3 regions of the Bradyrhizobium sp. CIAT3101 genome follow, and region 2 is predicted to be linked to each of the others. Evidence: riboswitches for the same ligand, from Rfam matches in the RefSeq annotation. Region 2 holds a riboswitch; each other region holds the start of a gene.
The links. A riboswitch is a leader RNA that binds a small molecule or an ion and turns the genes downstream of it on or off. The one in region 2 is predicted to bind glycine.

Region 1 (4,160 bases), 4.1 Mb from region 2:
TCATGGTCTGGAAGTTGAACAGCGCCTCCAGCCGGCCCTGGCTGATCTCGGGCTGGTAGGGCGTATATGCCGTGTACCAGGCGGGGTTTTCGAGGATGTTGCGCTGGATCACCGCGGGCAGGATCGTGCCCGAATAGCCCTGGCCGATCAGCGAGGTGAAAACCTGGTTCTGCCGCGCGAGCTCGGCCATATGCGCGATCGCCTCGGTCTCGCTCAGCGGCTTGCCGAGATCGAGCGGCGCGGCCTGCCGGATCGAGGCGGGCAGCGTCTCTGCCATCAGTGCGTCGACGCTCTTGGCGTTGACGGTCTCGAGCATTGCGGTGACATCGCGCGCCGAGGGGCCGATGTGGCGGCGTGCGAAGGGAGTGGTCTCGCCATTGGATTTGCGGTGCGCGGTCATCATGGGTCCTCGCTTAGATTTCGCTGTCGCCGTCATGCCCCGCGAAGGCGGGGCATCCAGTACACGCAAGCGTCACAGCTTGAACCGAGAAGCTGCGGCGTACTGGATCGCCCGCCTGCGCGGGCGATGACACCGAATATGAGGTCAGAGTTCGCTTCATCTCACGCCGTATGCGCCTTGTAGGCGGCTTCATCCATGAGGCCGCCGAGCTCGCTCTTGTCGGCAATCTTGATCTTGAAGAACCAGGCTTTGCTTTGTGCATCCGAGTTCACCAGCGCTGGCTCGGCGGCGAGTTCGGCGTTGGTCTCGAGCACCTCGCCGGAGATCGGCGCGTAAACGTCGGAGGCGGCCTTGACCGATTCCACGACGGCGGCGGCTTCCGCCTTCTTCAGGGTGCGGCCGACCTTGGGCAATTCGACGAACACGACGTCGCCGAGCTGCGACTGCGCGTAATCCGTGATGCCGACGGTTGCGACATCGCCGTCGATCGCGAGCCATTCGTGGTCGGTGGTGTACAGCGTCGTGGTCATTTTCTGAAGTCCTCAGCGTTTGTAGGTGTTTTTCACGAACGGCATGGCGGCGACGGTGAGCGGCAGACGTTGCCCGCGCACCTCGGCGAAGAGTTTTGTATCGAGCGCGCTTGAGGCAGTGGGCACGTAGCCCATCGCCACCGGCGCATTCAGGCTCGGGCCGAAGCCGCCTGAGGTGACCTTGCCGATCGGCTCGCCGCCCTCGCTATCGGCAAACAACAGCGCGCCTTCGCGCACCGGCGCGCGGCCCTCCGTGCGCAGGCCGACGCGGCGGCGGGCTGCGCCGTGATCGAAATGCGCGAGGATCTTGTCGGCACCAGGAAAACCGCCGGCGCGGGCGCCGCCGGTGCGGCGGCTCTTCTGCACCGACCATTCAAGTGCGGCCTCGACCGGCGTCGTCTCGGTATCGATGTCGTGGCCATAGAGACAGAGCCCGGCTTCCAGCCGCAGGCTGTCGCGGGCACCAAGGCCGATCGGCATCACATCGGAGTTGTCCAGCAATGTCTTGGCGAGGCGCTCGGCATTGCTAGCTGCCACCGAGATCTCAAAACCGTCCTCGCCGGTGTAGCCCGAGCGCGAGACGAAACAGGGGAGGCCGGCAACCTCGTGCGGGCCGGCATCCATGAACTTCATGGCGGGCGCTGCTGCACATAATTTCGCCAGCGCTGACTCGGCCTTCGGGCCCTGCAACGCGATCAGCGCGCGATCGGCAAGCGAATCGATGATGCAGGCGTCGGAGAGATTCGCGCGCAGATGCGCCTCGTCCTCGGCCTTGCAGGCGGCGTTGACGACCAGGAACAGGTGATCGCCGAAATTGGCGACCATCAGATCGTCCAGAAGCCCGCCATCGGCATTGGTGAACTGGGCGTAGCGCTGCCGTCCCGGCGCAATCGCCACAATATCCTGCGGCACCAGCCGCTCCAGCGCGCGGGCGGCGTCCTCGACCCTGCCGGATTTCGGCCGAAGGGCGATCTGGCCCATGTGGGAGACGTCGAACAGGCCGGCGGAGGAGCGGGTCTGAAGGTGCTCCTTCAGGACGCCTGCGGGGTACTGCACGGGCATGTCGTAGCCCGCGAACGGCACCATCTTGCCGCCAAGCGTCACATGAAGGTCGTGGAGGGGGGTACGTTTCAGGGAGTCTTTGTCGTCACGCACGGACATCGCAGGGGTCCTCGGCGGTTCCCCGGGGACGATTCCCCGGAAGCAACCAGTCGAAGCCCCATCTGTCGCTGTGCCTGAGAGTATTATCCCGTCGGCGGACGCAGTCCGGGCTTCAAGCCCGTCGGCGCCTCTTTCCAGATGTCGTCAAAGCCACGCGGTCCTTTTGCCTGAGAGTTTCCGGGGCGGTTGCTCCTTCGGCGCCGGCAATGAAGCCGGTCTCTCCCGACGTGGCCGTACGATACAGATGGGTACAGACCACAGCCCGGCCAAGCCTGTCAACGCGCACCTGGCGGCTTTCCAACGGGATTGCGCGACTGCGGCAACCCTCTGATCTTTCTGCACAGTTTCTGGACAGCGAAGCTGGCCTTGTCTAAAAGCGCTTTGGCCCGCAGATATCAGCCCAAATCACCGGTTTGGATGGCAGGAAAGCGGGTCCAAGCACACCCGATTGGATGAACATGAGCGGCGTCAACGAGATCAGGTCGACCTTTCTGAACTTCTTTGCCGAGAACGGCCACGAGATCGTGTCGTCCTCGCCATTGGTGCCGCGCAACGATCCGACGTTGATGTTCACCAATGCCGGCATGGTGCAGTTCAAGAACGTCTTCACCGGCGTCGAGAAGCGGCCCTATCAGCGCGCCACCACGTCGCAGAAATGCGTGCGCGCCGGCGGCAAGCACAACGACCTCGACAATGTCGGCTACACCGCGCGCCATCTCACCTTCTTCGAAATGCTCGGCAACTTCTCGTTCGGCGACTATTTCAAGGAGCGCGCGATCGAGCTGGCCTGGAAGCTGATCACGAAAGAATACGGGCTCAAGAAGGACAAGCTGCTCGTCACCGTCTATCACACCGACGACGAGGCGGCCGGACTCTGGAAGAAGATCGCCGGCTTCTCCGACGACCGCATCATCCGCATCCCGACCTCGGATAATTTCTGGGCGATGGGCGACACCGGCCCATGCGGCCCGTGCTCGGAAATCTTCATCGACCGCGGCGACCATATCTGGGGCGGCCCTCCCGGCTCGCCGGAAGAGGACGGCGATCGCTTCCTCGAATTCTGGAATCTCGTGTTCATGCAATACGAGCAGGTGACGAAGGAGCAGCGCGTTGATCTGCCGCGTCCCTCGATCGACACCGGCATGGGCCTCGAGCGCATGGCCAGCGTCATGCAGGGCGTCGACAGCGTGTTCGAGACCGATCTGTTCCGTCATCTGATTGACGCGACGTCGTCGGCGCTGGGCAGCGGACCGAACGAGCAGACCGTCGCCTCGTTCCGCGTCATCGCCGACCATCTGCGCTCCTCGGCCTTCCTGGTCGCGGACGGCGTGTTGCCGTCGAACGAAGGCCGCGGCTACGTGCTGCGCCGGATCATGCGCCGCGCGATGCGCCATGCGCAGCTGTTAGGGGCCAAGGAGCCGCTGATGCATCGCCTGGTCTGGGCGCTGGTCCGCGAGATGGGCCAGGCCTATCCCGATCTGATGCGCGCAGAAAACCTGATCGAGGAGACGCTGCGGCTGGAAGAGACCCGCTTCCGCAAGACTCTGTCGCGCGGCTTGGCCATCCTGGATGAGAAGAGCGCGGGCCTGAAGAAGGGCGACATGTTCGACGGCGACGTCGCCTTCACGCTGTACGACACCTATGGTTTTCCGCTCGACCTGACGCAGGACGCGCTGAAGTCGCGCGGCATCGGCGTCGACCAGGCCTCGTTCACCGACGCGATGGAGCGGCAGAAAGCCAAGGCGCGCGAATCCTGGAAGGGCTCTGGCGAAGCGGCATCCGAAGCGATCTGGTTCCCGCTGCGCGAGAAGCTCGGGGCCACCGAATTTCTGGGCTACGAGACCGAGAGCGCCGAAGGCGTGGTGTCTGCGCTGGTGAAGGACGGCGCTGAGGTTGCCAGCCTCAAGGCCGGCGACACCGGTGCGCTGCTGCTGAACCAGACGCCGTTCTATGCGGAGTCCGGCGGCCAGGTCGGCGACACCGGCGTGCTGACGGGCGAGGGCGGCATCAAATTCCGCGTCACCGACACGCAGAAGAAGCTCGGCGATTTCTTCGTTCACGTCGGCACG
Region 2 (4,160 bases):
ATAACGGGTACCGCGACACCTCGCCCGGCTTGCTGATGGAGCAGGTAGGCGGGGTCCGGTGGGTGAGACACTCAATCCTCGGACGGAGCCTCAATTGGAATAGCAAATCCTGCTTTTACCCGGTCCATGACCACCATGGTCTTGAAGCCCTTGATATCGGGGTTCTCACGGAAAAATCGCCGCGTGAACTGCTCATAGTCGTCCATGGTGCGTGCGGTTATGTATAGGACAAAGTCAGCATCGCCTGTGACGTAAAACCCATTGACGACTTCAGCGGATGACTTGATCGCCTTTTTAAACCTGTCGATGATGTCCGAGCGCTCTCGTTCCAATGTCACCAGCACTAGCATCTGAATAGGTCTTCCGACCGCCTTGGCCGAAACGATCGAAACGTCAGCCTCGATAATGCCGTCCGACCGAAGCCTCTTTAGCCTGCGTTGACAGGCGGTAGCGGAAAGCCCGGCCAGTTCGCCAATCGTCTCGGATGTGAGACGGTTATTCTTTTGCACGATCTCCAGGATGTGAGCGTCGATTCGGTCGTACCTCATAACAAGCTCCAGGCTTAAGAGGAGATCCTGCAAAAGATCGCCAACTTCCGCAGAAAAACATCTAAAATCAGACAAATGTCGTCGAAAACGCTCTTTATGACATCAGTATCGTCGATCTAACGGCAATTACAAGAAATATGCTGCATGGCTTGTAAAATGCCCTTCGAAACGCCCTTCGTCCCGTAATGCAGACTTCTCTAAGATAAGCGTCAGCTGGGCGCACAGCAGGCGTCGCTCCGCAGCAGTTGGGGAGTCGACGAGACTTGAGCTTGGCGATGCATCTCGGTGTTTCGGGACGACGTGTCGTTGGATCGGGTTGGTTTTACGCTCGGGTGGGCGGGGCGGAACGGCTTTGGCGCGCTCGATTCGCTCCGCGCAAAGCTGCGTCCTGCCCCTAAATGCCACGGCACTTCACGGTGTGTGCTGCGTACGCCTTGCTAAGAAATGACGTCGTTCATGCGGCCCCATCTGGTCGGCGTCAATTCGGGAACGGTCGCAACAACTGCGTCATACAAGGCTTTCGGAAGCAACGTACCAAGTGGTCCACAGGGGCTTACCTAAGCAATGAATTGCGGGAAGCACGTCGCCCGGTACTGAAGGTCGCATCATCCTTCGAGAGCGACTGCAAAATCCGCTTCGGCGCTGTCAATCGACATGCTCCCGCCCCGATATCGGCGGGAGCATGGACCAGGACCCACTCAACAGGATCAGGGCACGGATTCGCTCAGCCGAGTATTGCTGCGATCTGCGGCAATGACATCAGCGATCATTTCAGCTGTGACAGCGGATAATGTCCAACCGAGATGGCCATGGCCGGTGTTGTAGAAGATATTCGAGCGTTTGCCTCGGCCAACCCGCGGCATCATGCTAGGTGTCATAGGACGCAAGCCCGCCCATGGCACCACCTGCGCGGTGGATACATCCGGGAACGATCGCTCCACCCACCGTATCAGGGGCTTAATTCGGTCCCAGCGGATATCGCGGTTTTCGCCATTAAATTCGGCGGTCCCGGCGACCCGGAAGCGATCCTCTCCTAACCGGCTGGTCACGATCTTGGTAGCCTCGTCCAGGAGGCTGACACGAGGCGCAGCCTTTTGGCTCGTTTCGTCTCCCAGCTCTACCGTGATGGAATAGCCCTTGACGGGATAAATGTTTATGTTGTCCCCCAGCATTGAAGCAATGCGGCGGCTGCCGACTCCCGCGCAAACCACTGCGCGTTCGGCATTGAGTTCTTCCTTCAACGAACCTCGTTTCCAGTGTACGACCACACCGTCTCGATCGGACCGAATGCCGCAGATATCTGCATCAAAGACGAAGCGTACGCCCCCTCGCTCGCAAGCCGCAGCGAGGCCGCGCGTGAACTTGTGAATGTCGCCGGTTGAGTCAGACGGGGTAAAGAAGCCACCATAATACTGATCGCGCAGAGCTGGCTCTATTGCAAGCATTTCAGAGGGCGTCACGGGACGGCGATCCAATCCGCCTTTGAGCAGCAACTGATTCACGCGAGAGGCCGCATCGAAGTCGGACTTGCTCGAATAAACGTGCAAAATTCCTCGCCGCTCCAAGTCGAAATCGATGCTCTCCCGATCGGCTAGCTCAAAAAGATGCTTGCGAGCAGCTATCGCTAGCTTCGTCGTTTCGATCGTGTTGTGGCGGTAGTTTCGAATCTGGCTTACGAACTCTGCCAGCCAAGTATATTTGTGAAAACTGGGCCTTGGGTTCAGCAACAGTGGTGCGTCTTTGCGCAGCATCCACCTCAAGCCTTTTACGATCGTTGCGACGTTATTCCAGACCTCGGCATTGCTTGCCGATAATTGGCCGCCGTTCGCAAACGAAGTGTCCATCGCCGGATAGCGCTGGCGATCAAAGACTGTCACCGAATAGCCGCGGCGGGCCAGGGCATAGGCAGTTGTAACTCCGGTAATACCGGATCCAATAATGACGATCGTGCTCATCGTGCGCTCCAAGACAGGGTTGAACGAACGGTGAAATGGCTTCGCCATGTCTCCGTCCCCAAATCTGTCCGTGCACCTGAGAGCTTTCTCCGCAATCCGCGTGGATTACGGTCCCCTTCGGTGGGTGCTGACCGGCACCTCTCTCCAGATCGTCCTCGGTGTGCGGTCCTGGGCCTGAGAGTTTCCTTGGGGAGTTGCTCCGTCGGCGGTGATACGCCTTTGCAGGCTTATCGCGCTCTCCCGCACACCATCATCAGACACGATGACAGTCTCAGACGCACTCACTCCCTGTCAAGCCGCGATGAATCGTCGGATCCAAAAATCGGCGGCGTAAGCGGCAACTCGATGTTTGCCCAAGCTCCCCACCAAGATTAGCAGGTGGCTTATTGCCAGGTACTATGCTGATCTCGCTTTTTGAGGATTGCATTCGCTGGATGTCCCAGTGGTTTCCATCGAGCTATCCGCGGCTAGCGCAGAAATACTGCGGGATCCTGAAAAGAACGCACAATGTTTGCGTGGCGACGCTCTAATAAATATGCGGTGGTGTAGGACCCTACAAAGCTAGTGCCTTTCATGCATCTCTTTCAAAGTCGAGCCAAAATGGAGGCCTGCACGCCTGAGGCGATCGCTATGCTCGATGAGGGGCTCTTCACACCACTTTCGTCGACGTCTGTGGCATATGGCGGCAGGATTCGACCTTGTTCGTCGCGCAACCAGGTTAAGTTCGTTGCTGGTCCGGCGATCCGCTGCCGCGTTTTTCGTTTCGCGCGATTTCCAGTCCATGCTCCGCCAAACATGCCGGCCGCAACAGGGCCCAGTTTGCGGGTGGCGCTGCTGTGACGCTATTCGGGCTTGAGTTAATCGCCTCCCGCGCGCTCGCTCTCGCCCTGCAAGCTCGCAGTTCCGGGCGAAGAGCAGGGTGTTTTCCGACAAAATCGAAAAGACGACGGCGCCAAGTTGAAGATAGACGTCCCACGCTCTCGATCTGCTTAGAACTCGGCGGAGGACCTCGATGAGACATGCCGTCTTTGTCTTCTGCGTCGATGGAGAAAAGGACCCGGTCGCGGGGCACGTTCTGGATGCTCTCAAGGCGGATTGCGCTCTAGTTCCAACGAGTTTTGAAGTCGATGGGCACTCCGTCCGCGAAGTTGCTGGCTTGCATGATGCCAGAATTTCGATCGTGGCCACGAACGAGGTCGTAAGTAACGACTATGCGCGCTACGCGCCAATGTTCAATGATCGGTTCGGTGATGCCAACGTTATTGGCATCGTGAACTGGCACGAGGGCGCCAATGCGCCAAACGCAATCTTCTCGGTTCAAACGACCGGCGATCTGGGCACGGGGACCTTCAGCGCGGTCGACCCTCGGATTACGCGGGGACTTCTTCTGGCGATCGAAGCCGAGCGGGTCGCTTCCGGTCTTGACCCCTATCGCACTTATCTCGAGGCGACTCATTGGTCGGGCGTCAAGGCTGGTGATGCTGGTACCCGTCTCGCTGACCTGCCACCTTCGGCTGTCGATGTCGAGATCGGAAGCTCGCCCGAAGATTGGGCACATCCTCTTGCAGCTCGAGTGCTGGCGCGATCCCTACTGCGAATTTTCGATCGTATTGAGGAACCGGTACATTCCGTGCTCTGCATCGGAGGTGTTCACTTC
Region 3 (4,160 bases), 4.3 Mb from region 2:
CAATCTTCCCTTCGATTCCGAGGCGATGCTCGAGGGCCTGCGCACCTGGGTGGAATGCGAAAGCCCGACCTGGGATGCGGGCGCGGTCAACCGCATGCTCGATATCGCAGCGCGGGATATGGCGATCATGGGTGCGACCATCGAGCGCATCGCCGGCCGTCAGGGCTTCGGCGGCGTCGTTCGCGCGCGCTTCCCGCATCCCAGGCAAGGCGAACCCGGCATCCTGATCGCCGGGCACATGGATACCGTCCACCCGGTCGGCACCATCGAGAAGCTGAAATGGCGGCGCGAGGGCAACAAGTGCTACGGCCCCGGCATCTACGACATGAAGGGCGGCAACTATCTCTCGCTGGAAGCGATCCGGCAGCTGGCGCGCGCGGCCTTCACCACGCCGCTTCCGATCACCATCCTGTTCACGCCGGACGAGGAAGTCGGCACGCCCTCGACGCGCGACATCATCGAAGCGGAAGCCGCGCGCAACAAATATGTGCTGGTGCCCGAGCCTGGCCGCGCCGACAACGGCGTCACCACCGGACGTTACGCGATCGCGCGCTTCAATCTGGAAGCGACGGGGCGGCCGAGCCACGCCGGCGCGACCTTGTCGGCGGGACGCTCGGCGATCCGCGAGATGGCACGGCAGATTCTCGCGATCGACGCGATGACGACGGAGGACTGCACCTTCTCGGTCGGCGTCGTGCATGGTGGCCAATGGGTCAATTGCGTTGCCACGACTGCCACCGGCGAAGCGCTGTCTATGGCCAAGCGCCAGGCCGATCTCGACCGCGGCGTCGAACGGATGCTTGCGCTCTCGGGTACGGCGAATGATGTCTCCTTCAAGGTGACACGTGGCGTGACGCGGCCGGTGTGGGAGCCTGATGCCGGTACCATGGCGCTGTATGAAAAGGCGCGCGGCATCGCCAAATCTCTTGGCGCGGAATTACCGCATGCGAGCTCCGGCGGCGGCTCCGACGGCAACTTCACGGGCGCGATGGGCATCCCGACGCTCGACGGCCTCGGCGTGCGTGGCGGCAATGGCCACACGCTCGAAGAGTTCATCGAGGTCGATAGCCTGGTTGAACGCGGCCGCCTGATGGCGGGACTGCTGGCGACGCTCGACTAAAGTGAATCAACTTCGCACTGCACAATGCATTGGCAGTCGCGGATGAAATTTAGCCTTGTCTAAAAATGAGGCGCATCGTACTGCTCGATGGTCCACGCGACGATGCGGGAGAGATCGCAATGAAGGCATCCAGCTTTCATTGCGGCGCCGACGGAGCAACCGCCCCGGAAACTCTCAGGCAAAAGGACTGTATCGTCAGGACGATCTGGAGAGAGACGGCACGATCGACGTCGTGACGTCCACCGAAGGGGATAGTCTGCGCAGGTCTCGTGAGGTTCTGCCTCGTCGAGGTCCGTGCCGGATCAAGCTCTCAGGTAACCGTGACAGATGGGGCGCCGCCAACGGCTTTCGGGCCGGCGGTTAGCCTATCCTAACTCACGGGAGCCCCTGCTCAACATGACACATATCGCCATCATCGGCGCCGGCATCACCGGCGTGACGACCGCCTATGCCCTGCTCGAACGCGGCTACAAGGTCACGGTGCTCGACAAGCATCGCTACGCCGCGATGGAGACCTCGTTTGCGAACGGCGGACAGCTCTCCGCCAGCAATGCCGAGGTGTGGAACAGCACCGCGACGATCCTCAAAGGCCTGCGCTGGATGTTCCGGCGCGATGCGCCGCTCTTGATGAACCCGCGGCCGAACTGGCACAAATATTCGTGGATGAGCGAGTTCGTCGCCAATATCGGCAACTACCGCGCCAATACGATTTTGACGACGCGGCTCGCGATCGAAGCCCGCAAGCACCTGTTCGAGATCGCGACGCGCGAAGGCATCGACTTCGATCTCGAACGCCGCGGCATCCTCCACATCTATCACGACAAGAAGGGTTTTGAATCCGGCCTGCGCGTCAATGCGCTGCTGCAGGAAGGCGGACTCGATCGCCACCCGGTGACGCCGGAAGAAATCCGCACGATCGAGCCGACGCTGCGCAAGGATTATTACGGCGGCTTCTACACGCCGTCGGATGCCACCGGCGACATCCACAAGTTCACGCGCGGGCTGGCAGAGGCCTGCAAGCGGCGCGGCGCAACCTTCATCCATGAGGCCAATATCGATTCCATCGCGCAAGCTCGCGGCGGCTTCGTCATCGGCTGGGCCGATCTCAGCGCAAGCGACGCGGTCGCCTCCGCGCGCGGCATGCTGAAGGTCGATGGCGTCGTGGTCTGCGCCGGCGTTGCCAGCCGTCATTTCGCGGCGATGCTCGACGAGCGCGTCAATGTCTATCCGGTGAAGGGTTATTCGATCACCATCCAGCTCGACACTGCCGAGAGCCGCAATGCGACGCCGACCGTCAGCCTGCTCGACGAGGCCGCCAAGATCGTCACCAGCCGGCTCGGCGCCGATCGTTTTCGTGTGGCCGGCACGGCCGAGTTCAACGACTTCAACCGCGACATCCGCGCCGATCGCGTGCAGCCGCTGGTCGACTGGGTGCGCAGCAACTTTCCGGCGGTCGAGACGTCTCGCATCATTCCGTGGGCCGGGCTCAGGCCGATGATGCCGAACATGATGCCGGTGGTGCGCGCGGGCCGGATGCCCGGCGTGTTCTTTAACACCGGCCACGGCCATCTCGGCTGGACCTTGTCGGCCGCGACCGCGCAGATGATCGCCGGAACCATCGACGGCTGGCGCGGGCTCAACGCACCGCCAACCGTCCCCTCATTTCGGGGCGAACTTGGGGTTGAGCGCGAGATGCGTCGTGCATCCTGAGTGGTCGCAAATCGATGCGGGGCGGCCCCTTGCGACCGCCCTGCCCTTGGCACACAATTTGCCCCACGAGGACGGCTCTCCGGCCGGGTCTTCCAGCCCGAGAGACAGGCGCGCATGATAGACACGACCGAATCCACGGGCGCCTCTCGGCCCCCCACAATCTGCAGCCGGAGATAGGTGCATGCTAGGTTATCTCATTCGCCGCGTTCTGGCTGCGGTGCCCGTGATGGGCGTCGTGGCGCTGTTCGTGTTCCTGCTGCTGCGGCTGACGCCCGGCGACCCCGCCGCGATCCTCGCCGGCGACAATGCGACACCTGAACGGCTGGAGCGCATCCGCACCTCGCTCGGCCTCAATGAACCCCTGATCGTGCAGTTCGTCACCTGGGTCGGCAAGCTGCTGCACGGCGACCTCGGAACCTCCCTGATTTCCAACCTGCCGGTCATGAAGATGATCGGCCAGCGCGTCGAGCCGTCGATCTCGATCGCGCTGTCGACCATCATCCTCGCCGTCATCGTTGCGGTGCCGCTCGGCGTCATCGCGGCCTGGAAGCACGGCACCTGGATCGACCGTTTCGTGATGGGCCTGTCCGTGCTCGGCTTCTCGGTGCCGGTGTTCGTGGTCGGCTATGTCCTGATCGAGGTCTTTGCGATCGATTTGCGCTGGGTGCCGGTGCAGGGCTTCAAGAGCATCTCTGCCGGCTTCGGCGCGTTCTTCGAGCGCATCATCCTGCCGACCTGCGCGCTCTCCTTCATCTACATCGCGCTGATCGCGCGCATGACGCGCGCCGCGATGCTCGATGTGCTCGGCGAGGATTACGTGCGAACGGCGCGCGCCAAGGGCATCAACGAGGTCGCGGTGATGATGCGGCACGCGCTGCGGAACGCCGCCGTGCCCGTGATCACCGTGATCGGCACCGGCTTCGCGCTCCTGATCTCCGGCGTCGTCGTCACCGAGAGCGTGTTCAACATCCCCGGCATCGGCCGCCTCACCGTGGATGCGGTGCTGGCGCGCGACTATCCGGTGATCCAGGCGATGATCCTGCTGACGTCGCTGATCTACGTCGTCGTCAACCTCCTGATCGACGTCGCCTACACGCTGCTCGATCCCCGGATCCGGTACTGAGGCAAGGACAACAACAAGATGTCAGTCGATACCCTTCCCCAGTCGTCCATCCCGATCACGTCGCCGCTGCGGCCGCGTTTCGGCTTCCTCACCTCGACGCCGATCATCGCCACGGCGACGGTGTTGCTCGCGCTGATCGTGCTGATCTCGATCCTGGCGCCGTTGATCGCGCCGCACGATCCGATCCAGCTCGCGCCGTCGCAGCGG

Region 1: linked by a shared signal. The riboswitch ahead of gcvT (glycine cleavage system aminomethyltransferase GcvT) and the one ahead of QA645_RS39845 (D-amino acid dehydrogenase) in region 2 are both predicted to bind glycine.
Region 3: linked by a shared signal. The riboswitch ahead of QA645_RS16355 (D-amino acid dehydrogenase) and the one ahead of QA645_RS39845 (D-amino acid dehydrogenase) in region 2 are both predicted to bind glycine.

The regions. Positions count from the first base shown of each region.
Region 1 is NZ_CP121634.1:3,331,098-3,335,257, forward strand. Features, by position in the region: gene gcvP (aminomethyl-transferring glycine dehydrogenase) at 1-400, opposite strand, end outside; gene gcvH (glycine cleavage system protein GcvH) at 562-930, opposite strand; gene gcvT (glycine cleavage system aminomethyltransferase GcvT) at 943-2,091, opposite strand; glycine riboswitch at 2,238-2,326, opposite strand; gene alaS (alanine--tRNA ligase) at 2,550-4,160, shown strand, end outside.
Region 2 is NZ_CP121634.1:8,555,313-8,559,472, reverse strand. Features, by position in the region: gene QA645_RS39850 (Lrp/AsnC family transcriptional regulator) at 72-548, opposite strand; gene QA645_RS39845 (D-amino acid dehydrogenase) at 1,256-2,503, opposite strand; glycine riboswitch at 2,566-2,653, opposite strand; glycine riboswitch at 2,657-2,756, opposite strand; gene QA645_RS39840 (D-aminoacyl-tRNA deacylase) at 3,516-4,160, shown strand, end outside.
Region 3 is NZ_CP121634.1:3,495,091-3,499,250, reverse strand. Features, by position in the region: gene QA645_RS16360 (M20/M25/M40 family metallo-hydrolase) at 1-1,120, shown strand, start outside; glycine riboswitch at 1,216-1,320, shown strand; glycine riboswitch at 1,324-1,449, shown strand; gene QA645_RS16355 (D-amino acid dehydrogenase) at 1,517-2,830, shown strand; gene QA645_RS16350 (ABC transporter permease) at 3,012-3,953, shown strand; gene QA645_RS16345 (ABC transporter permease) at 3,972-4,160, shown strand, end outside.